2 regions of the Amycolatopsis alba DSM 44262 genome follow, and region 2 is predicted to be linked to the other one. Evidence: riboswitches for the same ligand, from Rfam matches in the RefSeq annotation. Region 2 holds a riboswitch; the other holds the start of a gene.
What was found. A riboswitch is a leader RNA that binds a small molecule or an ion and turns the genes downstream of it on or off. The one in region 2 is predicted to bind glycine.
Positions count from the first base shown of each region.

Region 1: linked by a shared signal. The riboswitch ahead of gcvP (aminomethyl-transferring glycine dehydrogenase) and the one ahead of gcvP (aminomethyl-transferring glycine dehydrogenase) in region 2 are both predicted to bind glycine.

Region 1 covers NZ_KB913032.1:6,505,573-6,508,976, forward strand. Annotated here, with positions in the region: gene AMYAL_RS0130500 (MerR family transcriptional regulator) at 248-829, shown strand; glycine riboswitch at 876-977, shown strand; gene gcvP (aminomethyl-transferring glycine dehydrogenase) at 1,149-3,404, shown strand, end outside.
Region 2 covers NZ_KB913032.1:1,665,984-1,669,387, reverse strand. Annotated here, with positions in the region: gene AMYAL_RS0107680 (aldehyde dehydrogenase family protein) at 1-740, shown strand, start outside; gene AMYAL_RS0107675 (3-oxoacyl-ACP reductase) at 784-1,551, shown strand; glycine riboswitch at 1,949-2,053, shown strand; gene gcvP (aminomethyl-transferring glycine dehydrogenase) at 2,097-3,404, shown strand, end outside.

The sequences.
Region 1 (3,404 bases), 4.8 Mb from region 2:
CTGAGTAAAAGTGGCAAATGCGGCCGAACGGGGGAGTGCGCGCGGCAAGCCTCAAGAAGAGCTTGAGGTCGACCGCGCGTCGCGTTGACCGCTTTGCCGGACGCGCTTACCGTCAATGGAGGTAAATCGCCAAGGTGTGATTCGGATGTCTGGGGCATCCGTCTTGACGATGGACTCCGGTGCGGACTCACGTGGGTCCGCGCGGCTTTGTTCGCCGGCCGCCAGGTCGGGCGAGGGGAGGCATGGCGTGGTCGAGGCTGGTAGCCCTCAAGAGCCGCTCGTTCCAATCGCTGACGGCGAGCAGGGCGAGCTGTTCCCCGACTCTTCCCTTCCGGATGAACTCGTCGGCTACCGCGGTCCCGCCGCCTGCCAGATCGCCGGGATCACGTACCGGCAGCTCGACTACTGGGCCCGCACGAAGCTGGTCGCGCCGAGCATCCGCACGGCGCACGGTTCCGGTTCGCAGCGGCTCTACTCGTTCAAGGACATCCTCGTCCTGAAGGTCGTCAAGCGGCTGCTGGACACCGGTGTCTCCCTGCAGAACATCCGCGTCGCCGTCGACCACCTGCGGCTGCGCGGCGTCCGCGATCTCGCCAGGGTCACCCTGTTCTCCGACGGCACCACCGTCTACGAGTGCACCTCGCCCGAAGAGATCGTCGATTTACTCCAGGGCGGGCAGGGCGTTTTCGGGATCGCCGTCAGCGGGGCCATGCAGGAGATCAGCGGCACCATCCACGAGTTCCAGGCCGAGCGGGCCGACGGCGGCGTGATCGAAACCGTCACGCCCGACGAGCTCACGCAGCGCCGTAACGCCCGTCGTACCGGCTGATCACGAAGCCGCGCGAGCGGCAGGGTAGGCTCACTCACGCGGTCGACGAATCCGCGCGGGAGAGACCGAGTCGATAACCGTTGAGCTCGGCGCCGAAGGAGCAAGTCCTCCCCGGAACCTCTCAGGCACCCTGGACCGCGCGGAAGAGACGCCTCTGGAAAGTGGTTCGCCAGGTCACAGCCTGGCGGCCCCGCCGACGGTGCAAGCCCGGCTCAACACTCGGGCGAAACTCTCAGGCGCCCCCACGGGGGTACGGACAGAGTGGGGAGGGCCAGGACAATCCGTCCCGGCCCCACCCCCGCGTCTTGGGAGGTCCCCGATGGAGCCCGTTTCACTGGCCGCTCTCGAAACCGGAACCCCTTTCGCGGACCGGCACATCGGCCCCGGTGCCGAAGAACTCACACGCATCCTCGACGTCGTCGGCGTCGCGTCACTCGACGAACTTGCCGAACGGGCCGTTCCAGCGTCGCTGAGGGAGTCCGCAACGCCACCGGACCTGCCGCCGCCCGCCACCGAGACCGGCGCGCTCGCCGAACTCCGCGCCCTGGCCGCGCGCAACCGGCCCAGGGTCCAGATGATCGGCCTCGGCTACCACGACACCGTGACCCCGCCGGTGATCCGCCGCAACGTCCTGGAGAGCCCGGCCTGGTACACCGCGTACACGCCGTATCAGCCGGAGATCTCGCAGGGCCGCCTCGAAGCGCTGCTCAACTTCCAGACCATGGTCGCCGATCTGACCGGTCTCCCGATCGCCAACGCGTCGATGCTGGACGAGGCGACCGCGGCGGCGGAGGCGATGACGCTGGTCCGCCGGGCGGGCAAGGCGAAATCGAACCGGTTCGTGGTCGACGAGGACACCCTGCCCCAGACGATCGAGGTCCTGCGCACCCGCGCCGAACCGCTCGGTATCGAGCTGGTGACCGCGGACCTGTCCCAGGGCATCACCGGACTCGGCCTCGGCGGCGACTTCTTCGGGGTGCTGCTGTCGTATCCGGGTGCTTCGGGCGCCGTCCGCGAATGGGACCACACGATCACCGAGGTCAAGGCGCTGGGCGCGGCCGTGGTGATGGCCGCGGATCCGCTGGCGCTGACGCTGCTGCGGTCGCCGGGCGAGCTCGGCGCAGACGTCGCTGTCGGATCGACGCAGCGGTTCGGTGTCCCGATGGGCTTCGGCGGCCCGCACGCGGCGTACCTCGCCGTCCGCCAGGGGCTCGAACGGCAGTTGCCGGGCCGTCTGGTCGGCGTGTCGAAGGACGCCGATGGCGCTCCCGCGTACCGGCTCGCACTGCAGACCCGTGAGCAGCACATCCGCCGCGAGAAGGCGACGAGCAACATCTGCACCGCCCAGGCGCTCTTGGCGGTCATCGCGTCGATGTACGCGGTGTACCACGGCCCCGAAGGGCTGCGCGCCATCGCGAACCGCGCGCACCGGATGGCGACCGTGCTCGCGGCGGGACTCGCCGAAAGCGGTGTCGACGTCGTGCACTGCGAATTCTTCGACACCGTCATGGTCTCCGTTCCCGGCCGGGCGGGCGGGATCATCGGCACGGCTCGTGAGCTCGGGGTCAACCTGCGGCTCGTGGACGCGGACCACGTCGCCGTCGCCTGCGACGAGACCACCACCCGTGAGCATCTTTCCTTGGTGTGGAAGGCCTTCGGGGTCGCGGTGTCCGATGTGGACTCACTCGACGCGGACACCGCCGACGGCTTCCCGCCGGATCTGCGCCGCACCAGCGACTACCTGACCCATCCCGTCTTCCACGCGCACCGCTCGGAGACGGCGCTGCTGCGCTACCTCAGGGCGTTGTCCGACAAGGACGTCGCGCTCGACCGGAGCATGATCCCGCTGGGTTCGTGCACGATGAAACTCAACGCCACGGCCGAAATGGAGCCGATCACCTGGCCCGAGTTCGCCGGACTGCACCCGTTCGCGCCCGCCGAGGACGCGGCGGGGCTGCTGACCATCGTCAAGGACCTGGAGCGGTGGCTGGCGGGAATCACCGGCTACGACGCGGTTTCCCTGCAGCCGAACGCCGGGAGCCAGGGTGAGTTCGCCGGACTGCTGGCGATCCGGGCCTACCACCGCGAACGCGGGAACGCGGCGCGGGACGTCTGCCTGATCCCGTCCAGCGCGCACGGGACGAACGCGGCCAGCGCGGTCATGGCGGGCATGCGGGTGGTCGTCGTGAAATGCGACGAAGAGGGCAACATCGACCTCGGCCACCTCAAGTCCACTGTGGACGAGCACGCGGACGACCTGGCCGCGATCATGATCACCTATCCCTCGACGCACGGCGTCTACGAGGACACCGTCCGCGACGTCTGCGCGCTGGTGCACGACGCGGGCGGCCAGGTGTACGTCGACGGGGCGAACCTGAACGCCCTGATCGGTGTCGCGCAGTACGGCAGGTTCGGCGCCGACGTCTCCCATCTCAACCTGCACAAGACCTTCTGCATCCCGCACGGCGGCGGTGGGCCCGGCATCGGGCCGATCGGCGTCCGCGCGCATCTGGCGCCGTACCTGCCGAACCACCCGCTGCAGCCGGACGCGGGCCCGGCCACCGGCGTGGGCGCG
Region 2 (3,404 bases):
CCACCGAGGTCGGCAAGCAGATCATGGCGGGCTGCGCCGCGCGGGTGAAGCGCGTGACGCTGGAGCTCGGCGGCAAGAACGCGAACATCGTCTTCGCCGATTCCGATCTGGAAAAGGCCGCGGCGAAGGCGCCCTACGGCGTGTTCGACAACGCCGGGCAGGACTGCTGCGCGCGGTCGCTGATCCTGGTCCAGTCGAGCGTGTACGAGAAGTTCATGGAGCTGCTGGAACCCGCCGTGAACGGGGTCGTCGTCGGGGACCCACGGCTGGAAGTGACCGAGATGGGGCCGCTGATCTCGGCGGGACATCACGCGAAGGTGTCGTCCTATGTGGACGACGCCGCGCCGGTCGCGTTCCGGGGCAGCGCGCCCACCGGACCGGGATACTGGTTCGCGCCGACCGTCGTCACCCCGCCGGACCTGCGGCATCCGCTGGCGTCGGACGAGATCTTCGGCCCGGTCGTCGCGGTGGTCCCGTTCGACGGCGAGACGGACGCGATCACCATGGCCAACCAGACCGAGTACGGCCTGTCCGGCTCGATCTGGACCCGCGACGTCGGCCGCGCTTTCCGCGTCGCACGCGGCGTCGAAGCCGGGAACCTTTCGGTCAACTCGCATTCGTCCGTCCGGTACTGGACGCCGTTCGGCGGATTCAAGCAGTCCGGGCTGGGCCGCGAGCTCGGCCCGGACGCTGTCGACGCCTTCACCGAGACCAAGAACCTCTTTATCAGCACAGAGTGAGCAGGTCTCTTTTCGTATCAAGACCATCAGCACGGAGGAATAAGTGGTGCAGCGTTTCGAAGGCCGCGTCGCGGTCATCACCGGCGGCAGCGGTGGCATCGGCCTCGCCTCCGCGCGGCGGCTGGCGAGCGAGGGCGCGAAGGTCGTCATCGGCGACATCTCCGCCGATGCGGGCAAAGCCGCGGCAGACGAGGTCGGCGGCCTGTTCGTGCAGGCCGACGTCACCGACGCCGACCAGGTCGAGGCCCTGTTCCAGACCGCCGTGGACGAATTCGGCTCGGTCGACGTCGCGTTCAACAACGCCGGCATCTCCCCGCCCGAGGACGACTCGATCCTCACCACCGGCATCGACGCCTGGGAGCGGGTGCAGAAGGTCAACCTGACCTCGGTGTACCTGTGCTGCAAGGCGGTGCTGCCCCATATGCGGCGGCAGGGCAAGGGCTCGATCATCAACACGGCTTCGTTCGTCGCGGTGATGGGCGCGGCGACGTCGCAGATCTCCTACACCGCGTCCAAGGGCGGGGTGCTGGCGATGAGCCGGGAGCTGGGCGTGCAGTTCGCGCGGGAGAACATCCGGGTCAACGCGCTGTGCCCCGGTCCGGTGAACACGCCGCTGCTGAAGGAACTCTTCGCGAAGGACCCCGAACGGGCGGCGCGGCGGCTGGTGCACGTGCCGGTCGGGCGGTTCGCGGAACCGGACGAGATCGCGGGCGCGGTCGCCTTCCTGGCGAGCGACGACGCCTCGTTCATCACCGCTTCGCAGTTCCTGGTGGACGGCGGCATCTCCGGCGCCTACGTCACCCCCCTCTAACCCGCTGCCCTGGTCGCGCTGCCCAAGTCCGTGAAGGCCTCCTTGAGGGACTCTGAGTCCCTCAAGGAGGCCTTCACGGACTTGATGGAGAACGCGTGACTCGCGTGATCAGGCCCGTGACTCGCGTGATCAGAGCCGTGACTCACGAGTTCCGGCTTCCGTCACGCGAGTTCCGGCTCTGATCACGCGAGTGCCGTCCGGGCACCGCGGGTGTCCGGGCGAACGGGACAAGTGACGTGCCCGGCCTGAAGTAGACGGGCGCTGAACACGCCAGGTACGGTGTGCGCACAACTGCAGATCGGGCCGTCGAGCTGGAGCGGGAGAGCCCCCACGAACGTGGTGGGGCACCGAAGGAGCAAACTCCCCGGAATCTCTCAGGTAGCCACTACCGCTTCCGCGAGGCCACTCTGGAAAGCAGGCGCGCAAGTGCGCCTCACCCAAGGTGAAAGCCACCCTTCCCACGGGTGGTGAAACTCTCAGGTGCCATGACAGAGGGGGAGTTCCCAGCGCACCGGTCTATCCGGCGCCTGAGTAAAGGAGCTCCCTTGACCAGTACGTCCTTCGACGACCGGCACATCGGCCCCTCGGAGTCCGAGCAGGCCAAGATGCTCGCCGAGGTCGGCTACGGCAGTCTCGATGCCCTGGTGGCCGCCGCGGTCCCGGCCGCGATCCGGGTCACCCGTGACCTCGAACTTCCCCCCGCCGCGTCCGAAGAGGACGCCATCGCGGAGCTTCGCGCGCTCGCCGCGCTCAACAAGCCGATGACGCAGATGATCGGCCTCGGCTTCCACGACACGGTCACCCCGGCGGTCATCCGCCGCAACGTGCTGGAGAACCCGGCCTGGTACACGGCGTACACGCCGTATCAGCCGGAGATCTCGCAGGGCCGTCTCGAAGCCCTCCTCAACTTCCAGACCATGGTCTCCGAGCTGGCCGGTCTCGCCACCGCGAACGCCTCGCTGCTCGACGAGTCCACCGCCGTCGCCGAGGCCGTCATGCTGATGCGCCGCGCGTCGAAGGCGAAGTCGAACAAGGTCGTCCTCGACGCCGAGTGCCTGCCGCAGACCATCGCCGTCGTGCGCACCCGCGCCGAGGCGATGGGCGTCGAGGTCGAGGTCCGCGACCTGCTCACCGGCCTGCCGGAGGAGTTCTTCGGCGTCGTCGTCCAGTATCCGGGCGCGTCCGGCGTACTGCGCGGGGCGGGCTTCTACTCCGCCATCTCCGAGACGGCGAAGGCCGCCGGCGCGCTGTACACCGTCGCCGCCGACCTGCTCGCTCTCACACTGGTCACCGCGCCGGGTGAGTTCGGCGCCGACATCGCCGCCGGTTCGACCCAGCGCTTCGGTGTCCCGCTCGGCTACGGCGGCCCGCACGCCGGGTTCATGGCCGTCCGCGCCGGGCTCGAGCGTTCGCTGCCGGGCCGCCTGGTCGGGGTCTCGGTCGACGCCGACGGCAACCCCGCGTACCGCCTCGCCCTGCAGACCCGCGAGCAGCACATCCGCCGCGAGAAGGCGACCTCCAACATCTGCACCGCGCAGGTCCTGCCCGCCGTGCTCGCCGCGATGTACGCGGTCTACCACGGTCCGGACGGCCTCAAGCGCATCGCGACCCGCGTCCACGAGCTCGCCGCCGGACTGGCAGGCGCCCTGCGCGCCGGTGGCGTCGAGGTCGTGCACGAAGGCTTCTTCGACACCGTCCTCGCGCGCATGCCCGGCCAGGCCGAAGCGGTCGTCGCGGTCGCGCGCGAGAACGGGATCAACCTCGGCCCGGTCGACGCCGACCACGTCCGCATCGCCGTCGACGAGGTCACCACGCCCGCGATCATCGCCAAGGTCCTCAACGCCTTCGGCATC